DNA from 4 places in the Paeniglutamicibacter psychrophenolicus genome. Region 4 is predicted to be linked to each of the others. Evidence: riboswitches for the same ligand, from Rfam matches in the RefSeq annotation. Region 4 holds a riboswitch; each other region holds the start of a gene.
What was found. Region 4 has a riboswitch for S-adenosylmethionine ahead of JOF46_RS18490 (bifunctional o-acetylhomoserine/o-acetylserine sulfhydrylase). Riboswitches for the same ligand answer to the same signal wherever they lie in the genome.
Positions count from the first base shown of each region.

Region 1 (5,246 bases), 640 kb from region 4:
GATGGCCGTGGCAACGGCATCGGTGAAGCGGACACCGAAGACGAATGCGGTCCCGATCAAGGAATCGGCGACGGACGCCTGCCGGGTGCTGTCCACGCCGATCGAGTCGCCGACCGTGGTGAAGCGGTGGCCGGGCCCGTCCTGCTTCCCCAGCGCCGCGGACAGCGCCTCGACGGTCTGGGAACGGTTCCCCCCGCCGTCGTGCATCAGGAGCACCTGGCCCCCGGCCCCGTGCAGCAGCAATTGGCCGGTGATCACCTTGGCGCCGGGGGCGCGCTCGTCTGCGCTGTTGAGTGTGCTCAGCACGGTCAGGAAGCCCTCGTCCGCTGCCGTCTCCATGGCCGACCACTGTCCGTTCGTCGTGGCCGCGTTCCCCGAGCTGTGGGGCGGGCGCAGCAGCGACGGCGATTGGCCGGTGATCCCCGCGACGACCTTCTGGGCACCCCGGATCTCGAGCTCGCGCCGCCACGAGGGGGCCCCGGAGAGGTCGGCGTGCGTGAGGGTCTGGATGCCGATCTCGTGGCCCTCGGCGGCCATGCGCCGCAGCAGCCCGGGCTGCCGGATCGCCGAGGTGCCGGTGACGAAGAAGGTGGCATGGACCCCGTGCTCCCGCAGGACATCGAGGATCTTCGGCGTCCAGACCGGGTCGGGCCCGTCGTCGAAGGTCAGGGCCACGGTGCGGTCGGAGGGGCCGGCCGTGCGGACATCCTGCCCGCGGGCATCAATGATCGGGCCACCGTCCAGGACTGCCTCCGGGACATTCCCGGCGGCGCGGCTCACGGGCGCGGGGCGATCGCCGATGCCTGCCAGGTGGTTCATGTATCCCTGGATGGCCAGCGACAACCCCAGTGTCAGGACGACGACAACCATGAGGAACCAGTGCGCCGCGATGCCGCCGGTGCGGGCCACCCGGCGTCCGCGGCTCACGGAAGGGGCTCCCGGGTGGGCTTGGCCGGGCCGGTGCCGCCGTGTCCGGGGGCGGTTGCATTGCGGCCCGGTGCGTCCTGGCTCCTTCCCGGGGTGGTCGGCTCGCTGCCGGGGCTCGGCGCGGCACTCGCGGGAGCAGTGCTCGGTGCTGCTTGCGGGGCCGTGGTTTCACGGGGAACGGCCGAGCTGGAAGGGGCAGCGGATTCGGTTGCGGAAGAAGGCGCGGCGGTGGGCGCGGTTTCTTCAGGGGCGCTTGTGGCCGCCTCGGTGCCGGCGGTCGCATCGGGTGCCGCCACGGGTGGTTCCTCGGCGCGTTCGGATGCCGGGGTCGGGGTTGGTGTTGGCCGCGGTTTCGTCGAGGCTTCGGGCCCGGCCGCGACCGCTGGCTGTCCCCCTGAAACGGGCAGCCTCGGTGCCGCGGTCGTGGAGCCGCCCAGGAAGGCGACCAGGAGCAGTGCCACGTACAGCGCCATCAGGCCCACGACCACCATGCCGGCCTTCTTGAGTCGCTGCAGGCGCCTGCCGGAGGGGTCGACGAAGACGGGGTCGCTTGCGGCGGTGGACGATCCTCGGACGGGGGCTTGGGTAAAAACAGGCATTGTTGACCAACGATAACGCACGCCCGCAAAGGTCACAAAATGGTCACGATGACAAGTCCCGAGGCTCGTCGCCCTTGAATTGCGCGGCGCACGGGACTAGGGAAAAAACCTTCCACAGTGTGGTCCGACGGGTTTCCGGGCCGCACGGCGGAAGGGGGCGTCAACCCAGCTTGAGCATGACCTTGATGGAGTTTCGCTCGTCCATGGCCCGGTAGGCCTCGGGCGCCTGCTCCAGGCCCATGACGGTGTCGAAGACCAGGCCGGGGTTGATGAGGCCGGCCAGCACATCCTCGAGCAGCTCGGGCAGGTACGCCCGGGTGCTGGCGGCACCGCCGGCGACCGAGATGTTCTTGGAGAAGAGCACCGAGATCGGCAGCCCGTCCTGGCCGTGCGGAACGCCCACGAAGCCCAGCGAGCCGCCGGGCCTGGTGCAGCGCAGTGCCTGGTCCATGGCCTCGGCGGTGCCCACGCATTCGAGCACCGAATCCGCCAGCACTCCCCCGAGCAGTTCGCGCACCTTCACGGCGGCCTCGGCCCCGCGCTCGGACACCACATCGGTGGCCCCGAATTCGCGGGCCAGCGCCGCGCGGTCGGCGTGCCGGGACATCGCGATGATGCGCGTCGCCCCCAGGCGCTTGGCGGCAAGGACCCCGCACAGGCCCACGGCGCCGTCGCCGACGACCACGACGCTGCGCCCGGGCGCCACCCTGGCCCCGAGCGCGGCGTGGTGCCCGGTGCCCATCACATCCGAGAGCGCCAGCAGCGACTTGGACAGCGACTCGTCCGGTTCGCTGACGCCCGGGACCGGAACCAGGGTGCCGTCGGCGTTGGGGACCCGCACCGCCTCGCCCTGTCCGCCGTCCACCGGCAATCCGTTCTCGTCGTTCCCGCCCCAGGCAGCCCGGTGTTCGCAGGCGACCTGGACGCCGTTGCGGCACGGCGGGCAGGTACCGCAGCTATTGGCCCAGGGTGCCACCACGAAGTCGCCGACCTTCAAGGTGGCGACCTTGCTCCCGAGCGCCGTCACGGTCCCGATGAACTCGTGGCCGATGCGCCGGGGCTCCGGTGTCGGGTTGATCCCGCGGTAGGGCCACAGGTCCGAGCCGCATACGCAGGCGGCGGCGACCTTCACGATCGCGTCGGTGTCGGTGAGCAGGACGGGATCGGGGCAGTCCTCGACGCGGATGTCCCGCGGTCCGTGGATCAGGGTGGCGCGCATTTTTTCCTCCGCAAACTTGGTCTGGTGCTGTCTTTTCCCAGCCTATGCTTCCCGGCCGGGCATGGCCCCTTCTGCGATGCCGTGACGGTTTGTTGCGCCAGCCCCAGCCCCGGTGGTGGCAATGTGTCCCCGATTCAACGTAGGGTTGAAACAGCTTCACGAGTTCTGGTCGCTTCTAGCAAAGCTCCGACTGACCAGGCACCAACCCCATAGTTGCACGGTGGGTGGTTCGGATGACGAAGTGGCCCCTTCACGCATCCCGCGCCCAGGGGCAAGGACAACGAATATCAAGGACGTGTGCATCATGTACAGCCCCACCCTGGCCACCGCTTCTCCCGCCAATCCGCTGCCGCGCTTTTCCGGCGACTGGATCACCGCATGGCTCGATATCGACAACGACACCAGCCTGCTGCACGTGGGCGCCGGACCCGAGGAGTGGGTCCTCGAGGCACTCGCCCCGCACAAGCTCTCGGCCGTCCTGGAAGGCCGCGGACCCGTCGAGGTCCAATTCAACCCCGAGCTCCTGGTGGTGCTGCTGCCCGGGGCCCACGAGCTGGTCGGGGACTCGTTCTTCCGCCTGCGCGCCTGAAGTTCCAGGACCCCCCGGCCGTTCTGGAACCCCAGCCGCGCGACGCCTCGCTAGATGTCCAGGATCATGCGCAACCCCTTGCACCGAGACACGCAGATCATCATGGTGTCCCCCGCCTGGCGTTCCTCCTCGGACAGCAGCGAGTCCCGGTGATCGATATCGCCCGAGACCACCGGGGTCTCGCAGGTCCCGCAGATGCCCTCCCGGCAGGAGTTCAGCACCGGCACCCCGGCCTCCGCGAGCGCATCCAGGATGCTGGTGCCCACCGGCACCTGCACCGTCACGCCGTCGGTGGTTTCCACGGTGAACTCGTGGTCCCCGTCCGCCGGGGCGGTGGCGGCCGGGTCGGCCACGAACCGCTCGGAGTGGAACCGGGTCTTGTCCTCCCAACCGGCGGCCAGCGACGCAATGAAGTCCAGCAGCGGGCCCGGGCCACAGGCATAGGTGTGGAACGCTGCCTCCGCGTCCCCCAGCAGCTCCTTCAGCGGGTAGAGACCGGCGGTGTCGTCGGCATGCACATGCACCTTGTCCCCGTAGCGGGCCAGCTCGGCGGTGAACGCCATCGATTCCAGGCTCCGGCCCAGGTAGACCATTCGCCACGGGATCCCGGATTCCTCGGCCGCGGCGAGCATTGGCAGGATCGGGGTGATCCCGATGCCCCCGGCAATGAACAGGTATTCCGGGGCCGGCTGCAGCCCGAAGTTGTTGCGCGGTTCCCGGACCTTGACCCGGGCACCGGGCCGCAGGTCGTCGTGCACGTAGGCGGAGCCGCCGCGGCCCGCCGGCTCGCGCAGCACCCCCAGCCGCCAGCGCCGGGCCCCGGCCTCGGAACACAGCGAGTACTGGCGCAGCAACCCGTTGGGCAGCAGCACGTCGATGTGCGATCCCGGGGTCCAGCCCGGCAGCGGCAGGGCCGCCGGGTGCGCCAGGTGCAGGGAAAGCACGCCAGAGGATTCGGTGCGGATCTCGGCGACCTCCACCTCGAAGAAGCCGTCCGTCCCGATGCCCAGAAGGGCCCTGGAATCAGGATCCAGTCCGGTGTCGATGGTCATGGTCACGATGCACCTCCAGTGCTGTGATGTGTTTCCGCGGACGATGCCGCGCTATGCAAAACCGGGATGCCCGGCAGGGATGGATCCAGCGAGTCGACGGCGTCCAGCACCGCGTCGGAGGCCTCGCGCACGGAGATGGTCACCCGCACCCCCGAGCCGGGGAAGGCACGCACCGAGACGCCGCGGGCCACGCAGGCGGCCTCCAGCTCCAGCGAGCGCGGTCCGGCGGGGATCCACAAGAAGTTCCCGCCGCTGGGCGGGACCGGCAGGCCGCGGGCAAGCAACCCCTCGTGCAGGTACGCGCGCTCGGCCACGACCCCGGACACCGTGGCGGCCAGGTGGGCGGTGTCGGACCAGGCCGCGACAGCGCCGGCCTCGGCCAGCGAACTGAGCCCGAAAGGCGGGGCCACGGCACGGATGTTCGCCGCGATTCCCATGCCGGTGAGCAGGTAGCCGGCCCGGGCCCCGGCCAGTGAGTAGGCCTTGGAGAAGGTCCGCAGGATGACGAGGTTCGGGTGGGACTCCAGCAGGTGCCGCGAGTCGGTTTCGGTTTCGGCGAACTCCCGGTAGGCCTCGTCGAGCACCACCAGCACGTGCCGCGGCATGCGGTCCAGGAATGCCGTGAGCTCCGCATTCCCCAGCACGGTCCCGGTGGGGTTGTTCGGGTTGCACAGCAGCACCATGCAGGTCTTTCCGGTAACCGCCTTGCCCATGGCGTCCAGGTCGTGCCGGTGGGCCGGGTTCAGGGGCACGGGCAGCGATTCGGCGCCGGCCAGGGCAATGAGTATCGGGTACGCCTCGTAGCTGCGCCAGGCATGCACCACGGTGGATCCGGCCGGTGCGTAGGCATTGAGCACCTG
Region 1 is NZ_JAGIOE010000001.1:4,724,977-4,730,222, forward strand. It holds gene JOF46_RS21220 (bifunctional polysaccharide deacetylase/glycosyltransferase family 2 protein) at 1-927, opposite strand, end outside; gene JOF46_RS21225 (hypothetical protein) at 924-1,526, opposite strand; gene JOF46_RS21230 (zinc-dependent alcohol dehydrogenase family protein) at 1,687-2,745, opposite strand; SAM riboswitch class IV at 2,900-3,029, shown strand; gene JOF46_RS21235 (hypothetical protein) at 3,050-3,334, shown strand; gene JOF46_RS21240 (PDR/VanB family oxidoreductase) at 3,385-4,386, opposite strand; gene JOF46_RS21245 (aminotransferase class I/II-fold pyridoxal phosphate-dependent enzyme) at 4,389-5,246, opposite strand, start outside.
Region 1: it holds a riboswitch for S-adenosylmethionine, as region 4 does, so the genes downstream of both, JOF46_RS21235 (hypothetical protein) here and JOF46_RS18490 (bifunctional o-acetylhomoserine/o-acetylserine sulfhydrylase) in region 4, are expected to answer to the same signal.

Region 2 (5,246 bases), 590 kb from region 4:
TCGGGGACAGGTGCAGGGCCAGGGCAACGTCCCCGCTGGAGCCCCAGGCGGGGTTCTTCTCCCTGATCCCGGCGCGCTTCCGATCGGCAACCAGGCAGTCTTGGTAGGCGACACTGTGGTCGGCCTGCTTCGCCGTGGCGGCGCATTTCAAGGTCTCCAGGGCGCCAACTGCGGCCACCGCGTCATGGGTGCCGGTCAGCACCGGGGCCGCGTTCACGGCGGCGGCCAGGGACAGGATCCCCTCGGTGCCGGTGTGGGCCAGATGCTCGGCAACCAGTGCATCCATATCCGCACCGTCGGCCAGCAACGTTTCGTAGCCCAGGTCCTTCCCGGCTCCACCTGTGGCGGTGCCGGCTGAAGGGATGCCGCTCGATGACGTCGTTGCCATGTCTCCATTGTAGAACCGGGAATCGGGAAATGGAACAGTTTCTCAAGGAATTTAGAAAATATATTCGAGTCCTGTTGTGGACGATTTCTCCTCCGTACAAATGCCCCTTCGCTGGGCAACCGGGAGGAAAGGGCGCCGCCAGATCCCCGACCTTGGGGGATGGCAGCGCCCTGACATGGATTTTGCGGGGAAACCGCTAGGCCACGGATCCACCGAAGAGCAGCCCCAGGGCGTAGGTGACGCCCGCGGCGCCCAGGCCGATGGCCAGCTGGCGCAGCCCGCGCTTGGTCGGGGAAGCACCGGAGAGCAGGCCGACCACGCCCCCGGTGAGCAGCAGGGCGATGCCCACCAACAGCGCGGAGAGCATGATGGCAGGGGTTCCGCCCATGCCGAAGATGAACGGCAGGATCGGGATCACCGCGCCGGAGGCAAAGAAGCAGAACGACGAGGAGGCAGCTCCCATGGCCGAGCCGATTTCCTCGTGTTCCTGCGCCTCGGCGATGTCGGCCAGTTCGGGCTGAAGCGACAGCGAGGGGTTGCAGTCGCAGGAGTAGATGCCCATGCGTTCGGCGGCACGGTGGGCCGCGTCCTCGTCGCTCATGCCTCGGGCCTTGTAGACCAGCACCAGCTCGTTGGCGTCCAAATCCAGGTCCGGGGCGGCGGCCAGGGTCACCTGGGTGGGCTTGGACGCGGAGAGCAGCTCGCGCTGCGAGCGCACCGAGACGTACTCGCCGGCGGCCATCGACAGGGCGCCGGCGAGCAGTCCGGCAATGCCGGAAAAGAGCACCATCGAGGTGGCCACCCCGGTCGCGCCGATGCCCATGACCAGGGCGAGGTTCGAGACCAGGCCGTCGTTGGCGCCAAAGACCGCGGCGCGGAAGTTGCCCGAAAGCTGGTTGCGGCCCCGGGTGGCCAGGCCGCGCACGACCTCCTCGTGGACCAATTCGTCGGCGGCCATCTGGCGGCTGGCGTCGGTGTCCCCGGCATAGGGGGAGTTGCCCTCGGCGCGCTGGGCCAGGGCCAGCACGAAGACCGAGCCGAAGTGCCGGGCCAGGAAGCGGAGCATGGTGCGGCGGATCGAGGGGCTCATGGCCTTGCCGGCATGTTCGCCCAGCAGCGTGCGCCAGTGTTCCTCGTGGCGGGTTTCGGCCTCGGCCAGTCCCAGGAGGACCGCGCGTTCCTCGCCTTGGCGCTTGTTGGCCAGTTCGCGGTAGACCGCGCCCTCGGCGACTTCGTCGGCCAGGTACTTGCGCCAGCGTTTGATCTGGGCTGGGGTGGGGGTCGGCGCTTGCGGCGTCATGCTCTCATCCTCGTGTGGGCGTTCACGGCCTCGGGAGGCCATGCGATGGGGAGGCCCAGCGGGATTGTTTCTTGGGTGCGTTGGACCTCGGGCCACCAGTGTGTGGACCGAAGGTCTCGTTCGCCCGGACCAGGCGTTGCCGCCTCTGGCCCTGGGTGGATTGCCGGGTTACGACGTTGTAACCAGTATGTCGACGCACCGCTGTCCCGCCGCTGCCGGCGGGTCTGGGAACTACTCCCCTTCAACCCACGAGTGTAGCGTTCGGAAGGGTCCGGGAGAATTCGCTGAGGCTAAAAATCCGGGTCTGGCCAGTGGCGCAACCGGCCTTCGGGATGCGCACCACCAGTGCCCGGGCGTCGGGGTTCCAGCGCGGGGAGGCGACCGCGTTGGCCAGGTCCGCGGCGAGGGCTTCGGCCTCCGCGACGTGGAAGCGCAGCCAGGTGCCGTGGATGCGAAGTTCGAGGACCGAGCGGTGCACATCGAGCAGGGGCAGGACGGGGATGGAAGGTGCCATGGCGGGACGGGACGGCCTTTCGCTAGCTCTTGCCGGGGCCAAATGGACCGCGGCCGCTTCTTCATCCGAACCACCCATGAACCTGGGGTTGGTGCGCGTCTTAGTCGGAGCTTGCCGACGCGTCTCGTGAAGCTGGGTCCCACATTACCGCGATTCGGAGGCGCGCAGGATCTTTTCGTGTAGTTCGTTCCACGCAATGTCGTCATACGGCGGCATGTTGTCGTTGTCCCGGCGCATCCCGGTGGACCCGTCGATGAGCTCGCGCAGGATGTCGGCGTGCCCCGCATGGCGCGCGGTTTCCACGTTCATGTGCAGCATCAGCCGCCCGAGGGTGGTGTGGCGCCGTTCCCCGGGCCACCACGGAACGGTTGCCGGGGCGTCCAGGGACAGCGCGGCGATGTTGCGGTTCGCAGCCTCGATGGCCCGCCGGTAGAAGGCCAGGACCTCGGCGCACGGGACATCGGCCGAAACCCACATGTCCGCGCTGTCATCCGCATCGGCCTCCAGCGCCGCGTAGTGCTCGTCCGCGATGCTGAAGCCGAGGCATTGGACGAAGTATCCGTACTCCACGAACCCGAGGTGCTGGATCAGGCCCAGGATGCTGGTGCCCGTGGGCACCATGGGCCGTGTCAGCTCCTTGTCGCCGAGCCCCTCGGCCTTCCAGAGCATGGCTTGGCGGGAGTTGTTCAGGTACGTCGCCAGGTGGTCCTTGAAATCGTCCATGGGCCCAGCCTAGGAGCGCGGGGGCCGGTTGGGAATGGCCCCCTCCGGCGCGGTGCGCCAGAGGGGGCCATCGGTGGTGCGGTGCCGAAGGGACCTAGCGTCCGGAAACCTCGGAGAGGTCCACGCCCTCGGTGTCGCCCTGCCCGGCGACCCGCGCGTTCCAGTTGGTGATGACGGAGGGCTCGGTGGGCCGGGTCAGCAGCGAGACCACCACGTAGACCAGTGCCGAGGCGACAAGGCCGAAGTAGATCGGCTCGTTGGCGTAGATGCCGTCGAAGCGGTTCTCCGCCTGGATCTCCAGGGTGATCATGGTGCCCAGCGTGACGATGGTTCCGGCGGCCATGGAGGCGGCGGCGCCCAACCCGTTGCCGCGCTTCCAGATGAGCCCGCCGATGATGGCCACCAGCAGGCCGCCGACCAGGATGTCGTAGGCGATGGTCAGGGCCGCGACCACGTCGGAGACCATGATGGCCAGCACGATGGCGACCACGCCCAGCAGCAACACCCAGATGCGGTTGGCGCGCACGTCGTGCTCCGGGTTCTCGTTGGTGTTCACGTGCATCTGCTTGCCGAACCAGCTGGCCACGAACGGGGTGACGTCGGTGCGGGCAACGGTGGCCGCGGCAATCAGCGCGCCCGAGGCGGTGGACATCATCGCGGCGACGGCCGCGGCCAGCACCAGTCCGCCGATCGCGACGGGCAAAAGCTGGGTGGCAACCTCGGCGTAGACGACGTCCTTGCCGAGGTTGGCCACGTCGATCTCCGGAAGGGCGACGCGGGCGGCCAAGCCGATGACCGCGCCCGCTGCGCCGTAGAGCACGCAGTAGATGCCGGCGGTGGTGCCGCCCCAGCGGGCCACGGTCGGGGTCTTGGCGGTGAAGACGCGCTGCCAGATGTCCTGGCCGATGAGCAGGCCCAGGGTGTAGACCACGAAGTAGGTGATGATGGTCTGGACGCCGATGCCGTCCCAGGTGAAGAACTCGGCGCCGACGCGCTCACGGATCCCGGACATGCCGCCGGCTGCGTTCAATGCGAAGGGAAGCATCAGGAAGAAGATGCCCACGGTCTTGATGACGAACTGCACCTGGTCGGCCAGGGTGATCGACCACATGCCGCCGATGGTGGAGTAGATGACCACGATGACCCCGCCAATGGCGATGGCCATCCAGCGTTCCCAGCCGAAGAGGACCACGAAGATCGTCGCGTAGGCGCTGGTGGAGGTGGCGCAGAGCATCAGCGTGTAGGCGAGCATGACGACGCCCGAGGTGTTGGTTGCCGACTTGCTGCCGTAGCGCAGGGTGAGCATCTGCGAGACCGTGAAGATCTTCAGTCGCTGCAGCGTCGGCGCGAAGAGCAGCGAGAGCAGGATGACTCCGGTGCCGATCGCCACGACCAGCCACATGCCGGAGACGCCGAACTTGTAGCCAAGTCCCACGCCGCCCACGGTGGACGCGCCGCCCAAAACGACCGCGGCCATGGTCCCGGTGTAGAGGAAAGGTCCCAACCGGCGGCCGGCGACGAGGTAGTCGCTGCTGTTCTTGGTGCGCGATTTGCCCCACCAGCCGAAGATGAGCATGGCCGCCAGGTAGACGGCGACGATGGTGCCATTGATGAATTCCATGAAGGGGGTGCCTTTGCTTCGGGAGCGGGGCCAACAACCATCAGGTGATGCCTGTTAGTAAACATTTGTTGTCTCATAGGCTAATGTGAGATGCCTTACACGTCAATTGCCCTAAGCTGGACAGACCAAATATTTCTTTGAGCACCCCTGGAGAACCTTGCCCATGAAAGCCCTGCCCGTCGAACCCAGCAGTGCCGCGTTGGCCATCGGTTCGCGGATCCGTGCGGCCCGGCACGCCCAGCGACTGACCATCGACCAGGTTGCCGACTCCACGGGCTTGACCAAGGGCTTCCTTTCCCGGGTGGAACGCGACCTGACCAGCCCCTCGGTTGCCTCGCTGGTGACCCTGTGCCAGGTGCTCTCGATGGAGGTCGGCGAGTTGTTCACGGCTCCGGACACCCACGTGGTGCGCCTCGCCGAGGCCCCCCGGATCTCGCTGGGAGGCGAGGGCATCGTCGAGCAATTGGTGACGGCCCGCTCCGAGCGGCGCCTGCAGGTCATTCGCGCGGTCATCGCCCCGCACGGCGAGGGCGAAAAGGAGCTCTACGCGGTGGATTGCGAGGTCGAGGTGCTCCACGTGCTCTCCGGGCGCTTCGTCCTGATCTTCGCCAACGAACGCTTCGACCTGGATGCGGGGGACACCGTGACCTTCCCGGGCAGGGAGCCGCACAGCTGGCTCAACCCCACGGGCGAGGAAGCC
Region 2 is NZ_JAGIOE010000001.1:4,667,708-4,672,953, reverse strand. It holds gene JOF46_RS21005 (DUF222 domain-containing protein) at 1-388, opposite strand, end outside; gene JOF46_RS21000 (VIT1/CCC1 transporter family protein) at 585-1,688, opposite strand; gene JOF46_RS20995 (hypothetical protein) at 1,930-2,202, opposite strand; SAM riboswitch class IV at 2,223-2,334, opposite strand; gene JOF46_RS20990 (DinB family protein) at 2,347-2,925, opposite strand; gene JOF46_RS20985 (sodium:solute symporter family protein) at 3,020-4,546, opposite strand; gene JOF46_RS20980 (helix-turn-helix domain-containing protein) at 4,710-5,246, shown strand, end outside.
Region 2: it holds a riboswitch for S-adenosylmethionine, as region 4 does, so the genes downstream of both, JOF46_RS20995 (hypothetical protein) here and JOF46_RS18490 (bifunctional o-acetylhomoserine/o-acetylserine sulfhydrylase) in region 4, are expected to answer to the same signal.

Region 3 (5,246 bases), 3.8 Mb from region 4:
ACGTTGTCGCCAATGACGTCGTCCGGACCGTAGGTGGACAGGTCGATGCCCATCCAGCCCGAGATCAGGGCCAGGGCGCCGTCGATGTCGGCGTAGGACTTGTAGTCCTCGAACTTTGCCTGGGCCGCTGCGGAGTCCACGTCCGTGATGATGGTCTGCATGGCGTAGATGCGCACATCGTAGCGGTCGCGGCCGGCGGCCTCGACCTCGTCGCGGATCTTGGTGACGGTGGCCTTGAGCAGTTCCTTGGTCGGGGAGGTCACGAAGACGGCTTCGGCGTTCTCCGAGGCGAACTTCAGCCCGCGCGGCGAGGTGCCCGCCTGGAAGACGACAGGGGTGCGCTGCGGGCTGGGCTCGGTGATCGCGATGCCCGGGACCTTGAAGTACTTGCCCTCGTGCTTGATCTCGTGGACCTTGGCCGGGTCGGTGAAGATGCCGCGCTCGGCGTCGCGCACCACCGCGTCCTCTTCCCAGGAGCCCTCGAGCAGTTTGTACACGACCTCCATGTACTCGTCGGCGTGGTTGTAGCGCTCGTCGTGCTCGAGCTGGTCTTCCTGGCCCATGTTCCGGGCGGCGGAGGGCAGGTAGCCGGTGACCACGTTCCAGCCGATGCGACCCTTGGTCAGGTGGTCAAGGGTGGCCAGGCGGCGGGCAAACGGGTACGGGTGCTCATAGGCGGTGCCGGCGGTGACGCCGAAGCCGAGGTTCTCGGTCACCGAGGCCATGGCCGAGACGAGCATGAACGGGTCGTTGACCGGGACCTGGGTGCCGGCACGCAGCGGAACCTCGTTGGAGCCGCCGAAGACGTCATAGGTGCCCAACACGTCGGCGATGAAGATGCCGTCGAACTTGCCCTTTTCCAGGGTCTTGGCCAGGTCGGTCCAGTAGGACAGGTCCTTGTAGCGGGCTGACTGGTCCTTGGGGTGCTTCCACAAACCCGGGGACTGGTGTCCCACGCAGTTCATGTCGAAGGCGTTGAATCGGATCTGGCGTGTGGCCGGCGTCGTGCTCATGGTTGTCCTTTGCGGGAGTGTCGGGTGGTTGTCGGTCCGGTACGGGACGGGCCGGCGGTGTGGGTTCTGGGGGCGGGATGCCTAGGGCAGTGCGGTGGCCGGGGTCGGGCCGACGTCGCCGATGGCGTTCAGCTGCTGGGGCGCCGCGCCGTTGACCTCGTAGTCGCCGATGATCCGCGACTTGTAGATCGCCGGGTTGTGCGTGGCCACGGTGCGGGCGTTGCGCCAGTGCCGGTCGAGGTTGCAGCTCGTGGCGGTTGCCGAGGCGCCCAACCCGTCAAAGAGCTTGGTCGCAGCGGAGAGCGCCAGCGGTTGCACGATGGCCTGGGCCCGGTCCGCCGAGAGCTCGCAGACCGCGAAGCGCTCGGCCGCGCTCAGCGACGTGTCGGCCAGGGCGACCTCGATCTCCGCAACCGCCGCCAGGACGATGGAATCAACCGCGAACGCGGTGCCGGAAATCTCCCCGACCAGCTGCAGGACCTGTGGCTCCTCGCGCACCGGCACCCCGGTTCCGGTGCTGAACGACCGGGTGCGGGCCTGGACGGCGGAGCGCACGTCGTTGAGCGCCGCGCGGGTGATCCCGGCCTGTACCGCCAGGAGCACCAGCTGGAAGATCGCGGATTCCGGATCGTTGATCTGCTGCTCCTCGGGAAGGACAGTGTCGACCGGGACGTTCTCGAACGTGGTCGATCCGGTCCCGGTGAGCTGCTGGCCGAAGCCGTCCCAATCATCAAAGATCTTCACGCCGGAGTGCTGGGTGGAGACCACGGCGATCTGCCGTCCGGCGCGGGTGGGGTGAGCCGCGGCGACGGCGACCCAGTCGGCGTAGATGGTGCCGGTGCAATAGTATTTTTCGCCGTTGAGGATCCAGCGCTCCCCATTCTTGGCGATGGTCGTATTCAGCGTGCCCAACCGGTTTCCGCCACGTTCGGTGTAGGCATTGCCGACGATCTGTCCGGCAACGATGCGTTCGACCCAGCGGTGCCGCAGGGCGACGTCTTCGAGCTGCAGCACGGATTCCACGAAGCCGATGTGCGAACGCCAGAGGTGTGCGACCTGCGAATCGGCCTCGCCCAGTTCGATGAGCAGGCGGAACAAATCCAGCAGGCTGGCCCCGTAGCCGCCCTCGGCCGCCGGGATGCGCAGGGCCCCGAAGCGCTCGCGGTTGAGCCAGCCGACCGGCTCGAAGGGAAGTGTCCTGTTCGCGTCGCGCTCGCTGGCCCCGGCAGCGATCTTGGCGAAGACCGGGCGGAAGATTGCGGCCAGCTCGTCGTAGTGCCCGTCCTTGGGGACTCCGGGGGTGAGCTTGAGCAGGTGCCTGGCAGGGGTGTTGCCGGTGAACGCGTCTAGATTGACGGCCCCGAAAATGTTCGGATCCGCTTCGACATTGTGTGCATCGTTGAAAGACTCGACAGCCATGATTTCTCTCCATCGGTTCTGGCGTGAGCACCTACCGCCCAATCAAGGGGAGGGGTTGCTGCGGCGTCATGGAGCCAGATCTCTCGGCCGCTCTGGATGGTTGTTGGTCATATTTCTACACGCCGCGGCGCAGGGGTGACAACTCGGATCGTCACAATTGGGCCCTGCGCCACCGGCTGGATGGCGATCCACCAACTCAGTCCGGCCCGCGGGAATCATCGGATGTGCGGCGTTCTTCAGGCCATTCATTCGAAGCATCTGCCAATATCCCTCGGACCTGCCGAAAAACCCCGTCGGCCGTACAATCATTGGCAAATAGGATGGTGGCATGAGACTTCCAGTGTCCTTCCCGGGTGCCAGCTGCACCGGGAACACTGATTCGCAGCGTTTCCGCCATTCGATAATTTTCGATTTATACGAAGATTATTCGACCTTGAAACCAAGAAAAGCCTGACATCGAACGTTCCGTCACATTACGGTCGGTTTGCTCCCGTGACACGCCATCGAGTTTGATGAATGAAACTACCCATCCCGAGCGGCCGAGAGATCTGGCTCCCTGACGCCGCAGCAACCACCTCCGTCAGGTGAAGTGCTAACGCCAGAACCGATGGAGAACAAAATGCCTGAAACCCTTTTGCCCGTGCTCGCTGCCGAGGAAACCTTGTGGAGCGAAGACGAACGCCTCGCGTTCTGGGATGCCGCGGCGCGGCGCCTGAGCTGGTCCGAGGACTGGCACACCATCCACTCGAGCACCGGTGTCGATGCCGAGGCCCGGCGCGGGCCCGAGCTTCGCTGGTTTGAGGGCGGCAAGCTCAACGCCGCCTACAACTGCGTGGACCGCCACGTGGAAGCCGGGCGCGGCGACAAGGTCGCCCTGCACTTCGAGGGCGAGCCCGGCGACAGGACGACCGTCACCTACCAGGACCTGCAGGACCGGGTGTCCCGGGCCGCCAACGCGCTGCTCGCCCTGGGCGTGGGCAAGGGCGACCGCGTGGTCATCTACCTGCCCGTGCTCGTGGAAACCGTGGTCATCACCCTGGCCTGCGCGCGCATCGGCGCGGTGCACTCGCTGGTCTTCGGCGGCTTTTCCGCAGAGGCGCTGAGGTTCCGCGTCGAAGACACCGGCGCGAAGCTGCTGGTCACCACCGATGGGCAGTTCCGCCGCGGCGAGGCCGTGCCGGTCAAGGACAACGCCGATGCCGCGGTTTCCGGGGAGAACAGCATCGAACACGTGCTGGTGCTCCGGCGCACCGGGAACGAGATCGCCTGGACCGAAGGCCGGGACGTGTGGTGGCACGAAACCGTCGACACGGCGAGCAAGGAGCACTCCCCCGAGGCATTCGACGCCGAGACCCCGCTGTTCATCATGTACACCTCCGGCACCACCGGCCAGCCCAAGGGCCTGGTCCACACCACCGGGGGCTACCTGACGCAGGCCTCCTGGAGCCACGAGTTCCTCTTCTCCCATCCGGACCCCGCGCAGCGGGAAAACGATGTCCACTGGTGCACTGCGGACCTGGCCTGGGTCACCGCGCACACCTACGAGATCTACGGGCCGCTGTCCAACGGCGTCACGCAGGTCATCTACGAGGGCGTGCCCAACGCCCCTCACCCCGGGCGCCACTTCGAGATCATCGCGCGCTACGGCGTGACCAGCTACTACACCGCGCCCACCCTGGTGCGCTCGCTGATGGGCTGGTTCCCCGAGGGGGTCCCTGCCGACTACGACCTGTCCTCGATCCGATTGGCCGGAACCGTGGGCGAGGCCGTGAACCCGGAGGCATGGCGCTGGCTGCGCAGCCAGGTCGGCCGCGACACCGAAGCCGGCATTCCGATGGTCGACACCTGGTGGCAGTCCGAAACCGGCTCCACGATCCTTTCCCCGCGGCAGGGGGACACCGAGTTCAAGCCGGGCTGCGGCACCCGGGCGCTGCCCGGGGTAACCGTGGACATCGTCGACGAACAAGGAGCCGGGGTGGAGCCGAACGTGCAGGGCAACATCGTGCTGACCAAGACCGGCCCGGCCATGGCCCGCACCGTGTGGGGAAACCCCGAGCGCTACTACACCTCCTACTGGGAAAAGTATGCCGAGCAGGGCTGGTTCCTGGCCGGGGACGGCGCACGCTTCGATGCGGACGGGGACATCTGGATCCTGGGCCGGACCGACGACGTCATCAACATCTCCGGGCACCGACTTTCGACGATCGAGATCGAATCGGCGCTGGTCACCCACCCGGCGGTCGTCGAGGCCGGGGTCTGCCCGACCAAAGATGCCAAGACCGGCCACGCGGCCACCGCTTTCGTGGTGCCCTTCGACAAGTCGGTGGTGGGCACGGACCTGTCCGGCGAGGCGCTGGCCAGGCAGCAGGCACTCACCACCGAGCTGCGCAACCACGTGGCAACCCAGATCGGTCCGATCGCCAAGCCGCGCGAAATCGTCTTCGTGCCCGACGTGCCCAAGACCCGTTCGGGCAAGATCATGCGCCGTCTGCTGACGCAGCTCTTTGAGGGCAGCGCCCTGGGCGACACCACCAGCCTGCAGAACGAGCCGTGCATCGCGGACATCAAGGAAATCTGCGAGCGCTAGAACCCCTTTTGGCGCACGGTCGGGCGCCGAACCGCACGACTTTCGCCCCCTTCCCCATGCCGCGGGAAGGGGGCGAAAGCCTTGGGCCCGGCACCCGACGCCCAAACCCATGGCGTCGGATGCACCCGACGGTTAAGCTTGGTGCTGGGCGTTCCAACCGGTCCAGCCCGCCCGGATCGCATGCCGCGATGCGGGGTTCCACCAATCACTTCAATCCGATTCCGTCC
Region 3 is NZ_JAGIOE010000001.1:307,376-312,621, forward strand. It holds gene JOF46_RS01255 (LLM class flavin-dependent oxidoreductase) at 1-1,013, opposite strand, end outside; gene JOF46_RS01260 (acyl-CoA dehydrogenase family protein) at 1,095-2,432, opposite strand; SAM riboswitch class I at 2,439-2,535, opposite strand; SAM riboswitch class I at 2,956-3,046, shown strand; gene acs (acetate--CoA ligase) at 3,052-5,019, shown strand.
Region 3: it holds a riboswitch for S-adenosylmethionine, as region 4 does, so the genes downstream of both, JOF46_RS01260 (acyl-CoA dehydrogenase family protein) here and JOF46_RS18490 (bifunctional o-acetylhomoserine/o-acetylserine sulfhydrylase) in region 4, are expected to answer to the same signal.

Region 4 (5,246 bases):
TCGGGTTGGGGACATAAAATACGGTTTGATTACGTTTGATGCAAACACTTGAGTTCCTGGGCGGCCCCGTTAGGCTCGGGGAACCGGCGTCCGCGCGCGGGGCGCACCTTCCTGCCGGCCATCCGGCGGCAGGGGAATCCCCGGCGCATCGATCAAGGAGTTGAACATGCCACATGCCATGAGCTCGAAGACGATGTTCCGGATGGGAGTGCTCCTGGGGATCATCGGTGTGATCTTCTACGTCGTCCTGACACCGCTTCTGGGCTGGGCGATCACCCGGTTCAGCTTCTACAACGCCGGAATCACGATGCTGGGAGGGCTTTTCTCGCTGCTTCAGCAAGGCACGTTCTTCGGCGGCCTGTTCCTGATGGCAGGGTCCTTCGTGGTGCGCTCCGCCGAGGAAGCCGTGGCAGGGGTGCGTGGAGGCGGGGCCCCGCGGTCCGGGTCCTCCGATGACTGACTGCCCGCCCCGGGTACCGGCACCGACGGCGGATTCGGGCACGTGCGGCAGCGCCATTGCCGACCCCGGAAAGGCGGGAACCACATGCCCAGGCTCCTGAGCTCCCAAACGATGTTCCGGCTGGGATTGGTGATGCTCCTGGCGGGAGTGGCCTACGTCTTGTTGGGAGACCCGATCGCCAGCTGGTACTACGACACGACGTTGCCGGGCCCGGGGATTGTCCGCTCGCTGACCCTGTGCCTCCAACTGGCATTGTTCATGGGAGGCCTGTTCCTGGCCGCCGGATCGATCATGGTCAGGCACTTCGAGATCCTGAAGGACGAACTGCGCAACGCCGCCGAGGGCAACACACCCGGTGGCGGTACCAACCACTAACGAAGCAAGGCGGGGGCCGGCCGGTGAACCGGTCGGCCCCCGCCTTGGCGGAGAATCCTGCGACTGCATCGCTACAGCGTGATAGATCCCTTTGGCGTTTCAAAGGTCACCGAGAGGATACCCGGTGTCCCGTTGGGAGCCTGCCAATCGACAACGACCTCGCCGACAGGCAGCTGCTCGGGCTGTCCGAGCCAGTCGGCAACGCGTTCGCTGGAACCGGCAATGCTGATCGAGGAGATCTTGCCAACCGGTTCCAGGGCCTTTGACGGATGCAGGTCCTCGGTTCCGTCATCCCAGCGCAGAAGGTAGGGAACCTGCGGATCGGCGATCAAGCCATTGATGCCGATCTGGCGCCAGGTCAGTTCCTGTCCATCCGGGAATTTCCGGTTGCCCGGAACCGAACCCCGGCCCAGCCGCGCTTCCGCCGGAGCCAGGTCGTCAACAGCGACGCACCAGCCCATCCAGCCGCCACCGAGTTCGGAGCGGGCGCGAACGGCCTGGCCAAACGGCGCCTTGTCCGACGACGGGTGGTTCAAGACTTCAACAACTTCCAGGTACTGGCCATTCTTCATCGGGAAGATGACATTGCGCGTACCAAAACGTGGGTGTACACCGCCCTTTACAGATTCGAGTCCAAGGGCCTCGCCGATCCGAGCGGCAGTAGCCGCGAGGCCGTCGGGTCCACAAGCGTAAGTTACATGGTCCAACCTCATCATGTGCCTATCATGGCACTTTGTGATCTGGCTCTCGACTTAGGTTTGCCTAACTTGCGTCCGGGTTGGCTGTTCGGGGTACGCGCAGGGGCGGTGTAGCGTCGAATCGTTTCGTCACATTTTGAGACGTGGTTGCGGAGCTGCGGGGCCGTGGGCCAGACTTATTGACAAGGTCATGAGTTTCAGCAGAAGGCCCCGGCTTGCTGAACGGCAACCCTCCACCGCGGTGGGGTGCCCCGGGTGAAGACCAGGCCCCGCGTCAAAAAGACGTGGGACAAGCGCGGGAATGCCCCAGCACATCAACGACTCCATCGCGGAGCCGGCCATGGGCATACCCCTTGAATCCTTGAAGGGGAAGAAATGTCTAACGACTGGTCCTTTGAAACACGTCAGATCCACGCAGGGCAGGAGCCCGACGCCACGACCGGCGCGCGCGCACTGCCGATCTACCAGACCACCGCCTTTGTGTTCCCGAGCGCGGAGACCGCCGCGGCACGCTTCGCCCTGGGCGACCTGGGGCCCATCTACACGCGCATCGGCAACCCCACCCAGGATGCCGTTGAACAGCGCATCGCCAGCCTCGAGGGCGGCGTGGGTGCGCTGCTGCTGGCCTCGGGCCAGGCGGCAACCACCTTCGCGATCCTGAACATTGCCGAGGCCGGCGACCACATCGTTGCAAGCCCCAGCCTCTATGGCGGAACCCAGAACCTGTTCAAGCACACGCTGCGCAAGCTCGGCATCGAGGTCACCTTCGTCTCGGAACCCGACGACCTCGAGGGCTGGAAGGCAGCTGTCAAGCCAAACACCAAGGCCTTCTTCGGGGAAGTGGTTTCCAACCCCCGCCAGGACGTGCTCGACATCGAAGCCGTCTCGGCGATTGCCCACGAGGCAGGCGTCCCGCTGATCGTCGACAACACCTTGTCCACCCCGTACCTGATCCGCCCCATCGAATGGGGAGCTGACATCGTCGTGCACTCGGCGACCAAGTACCTCGGCGGGCACGGCACCGCGATGGCCGGGGTCATCGTTGATTCGGGCAACTTCGACTTTGCCGCCGATCCGGAGAAGTTTCCCGGTTTCAACACCCCCGACGAGTCCTACAACGGCCTGGTGTACGCCCGGGACCTGGGCGTCGACGGTGCCCTGGGTGCGAACCTCGCCTACGTGCTCAAGGCGCGCGTGCAGCTGCTGCGCGACCTTGGCTCGGCGGTTGCTCCCTTCAACGCCTTCCTCATCGCCCAGGGGCTCGAGACCCTCTCGCTGCGCATCGAGCGACACGTCTCCAACGCCGTGGCAGTGGCCGAATGGCTCGAGGCCCAGCCACAGGTCGAACGCGTCATTTACGCCGGGATCCCCTCGAGCCCGTGGTTCGAGCGCGGACGCAAGTACGGACCCAAGGGCACCGGCGCCATCGTCTCCTTCGAGATTTCCGGCGGCCGCGAGGCAGGCCAGGGCTTCGTCGACGCGTTGAAGCTGCACTCCCACGTCGCCAACCTGGGGGATGTGCGCTCGCTGGTGGTCCACCCGGCCTCCACCACGCACTCCCAGCTCACCGAGGCCGAGCAGCTCGCCGCAGGTGTTTCCCCGGGCCTGGTCCGACTGAGCGTGGGCATCGAAAACATTGCAGACATCATCGCCGACCTGCGTGGGGGCTTCGAAGCCGTGGCCTCGCTGGGCGATGTTGAACTGCAGGCCACTCGGTGAGCGTGGAGACCAACGTGGTGCTCTACGACGCAGAAACCGCCGCGGCGCTGGACCAGGCGCCGGACGGAATCCTGCGGCACTTGCCTACCGGGCCCTACACCTTCGAAACCGGTGCGACGCTCCCGCAGATCGTGCTGGGGTATGAAACCTGGGGCACGCTGAACGCCGAGGCCACCAATGCCGTCTACATCGCCCATGCGCTGACCGGCGACAGCCACGTGGCCCGGGGTGCATCGACCGAACCCGGTTGGTGGGATGGTTTCGTGGGCCCGGGCAAGACCGTGGACACCAACCGCTACTTTGTTGTGGCGGCCAACATGGTTGGCGGCTGCTCCGGTTCCACCGGTCCGGCCAGCCTTGATCCGCAGGGCGTGCCCTGGGGATCCCGTTTTCCCTTCACCACCATCAAGGATTCGGTGCGCCTGGAGGCGCGGCTTGCCGATGCGCTGGGCATCAAGGCCTGGCACACCGTGCTGGGCGGTTCCATGGGCGGAGCACGTGCCCTGGAATGGGCCGTGGAGTTCCCCGAACGGGTGCGCAACTGCGTGGTGGTCGCTGCCACCGCCGAGTCCTCGGCCGAGCAGATCGCCTTTGCGCAGGCGCAGTCCGCGGCCATCCGGTTGGACCCGGACTTTGCCGGGGGCGACTACTACGCCAATGAACGCGTTCCTTCGGCAGGCCTGGGCATCGCACGGCGCATTGCGCACATCACCTACCGGACGGCTGCCGAGCTGGATGTGCGGTTCGGCCGCGCCCCGCAGGGGTCCGAGCAGCCGGTGGCCAGCGCCGGCCTGGATCGGGGCCGATACCAGGTGGAAAGCTACCTGGACCACCAGGCCGACAAACTGGTGGGTCGCTTCGATGCCAACAGCTACCTGGTGCTGACCGAGGCCTTGATGAGCCACGACGTGGGCCGCGGGCACGGATCGCTCCGGGATGCCCTGGGCAGGCTCGAAGGCGTGAATTTCCTGGTGGGTGCCGTCGACTCGGACCGCCTGTACTGGCCCGAGCAGTCCGAGCTTCTGGCCAAGACGCTGCCGAACCCGTGTGAAGTCAGATACATCACCTCGCCGATCGGCCACGACGGATTCCTGACCGACATCGAGCAGCTCAGCGAGCCGCTCAAGCGGGAGATCTTCAGCTGACGCATTCTCGCCCGCACTTCCGCGGTGCGGACAAGCGGCCGGGGCCCGAGGAAGTGGAACCTTCCTCGGGCCCGGCCGTCTTTCTTTCCTTCAGTCCTCGGTCAGGATCTTCATCCGTGCCTGTTGGTATTCCTCGGGCGTGATCACCCGGCGGGCCAGCAGGTCCTCGAGCTCGGCCAGGCGTTGTTCGCGGCTTTGCCGGGGTGCCAGCATTTGCGACTTTGCGGCGCGGACCGCCAGTTCGGTTTGCAGCGTGAAGGGATCCAGGCCCGCGTTCTTGCTGGCCTTGTAATTCCGGACGACCACGAAGACGATGAATCCGATCATCGCCACAAAGGCGATCGCGAAGAGCACGCCGAAAACACCGAATCCAACCACCAGGTCGTTCCACGGGTTTGGGTTTCCGAAGGGGTCGGGTTGCACCATGCCAAAGTCGACAGATTCCTGCTCGACCAGGAAATCCTCGGTGAGGTTCATGCATCAGCCGTTCTCGTGGGGCCGGCCCGTGGGGCCGACGGGCATCCTTTGCCTTGCACCAGTAGATCACGCAGCGGCGAACCGTGGACCCCAAACCCGGAAACGTTTTCCTACCGTGACCTCACCTTTGATGGTTGGCTGCAGTTCTGGTGTCGATCCTTCGGGCCACTAAATCGCCGGGCCGTTTCCCAGCGAGTCGTTGGGTGGCTGCACCGTGAACGTCGTGGCCAGCGGCCGCTTGGCCGAGATTCCATCGCCCGAGGACTGATGCCGGATGCGGCGCAGGACCCAGGGGGCCAGATGCGTGCGTGCCCAAATGAAGTCGTCGCGCCGGGCTTCGCGCCAGTTCTTGACCTCGACCTCGCCGGGCCC
Region 4 is NZ_JAGIOE010000001.1:4,082,458-4,087,703, reverse strand. It holds gene JOF46_RS18510 (CPBP family intramembrane glutamic endopeptidase) at 1-17, shown strand, start outside; gene JOF46_RS18505 (hypothetical protein) at 167-460, shown strand; gene JOF46_RS18500 (hypothetical protein) at 545-835, shown strand; gene JOF46_RS18495 (VOC family protein) at 907-1,551, opposite strand; SAM riboswitch class IV at 1,720-1,835, shown strand; gene JOF46_RS18490 (bifunctional o-acetylhomoserine/o-acetylserine sulfhydrylase) at 1,909-3,252, shown strand; gene metX (homoserine O-acetyltransferase MetX) at 3,249-4,397, shown strand; gene JOF46_RS18480 (SHOCT domain-containing protein) at 4,488-4,874, opposite strand; gene JOF46_RS18475 (SGNH/GDSL hydrolase family protein) at 5,043-5,246, opposite strand, start outside.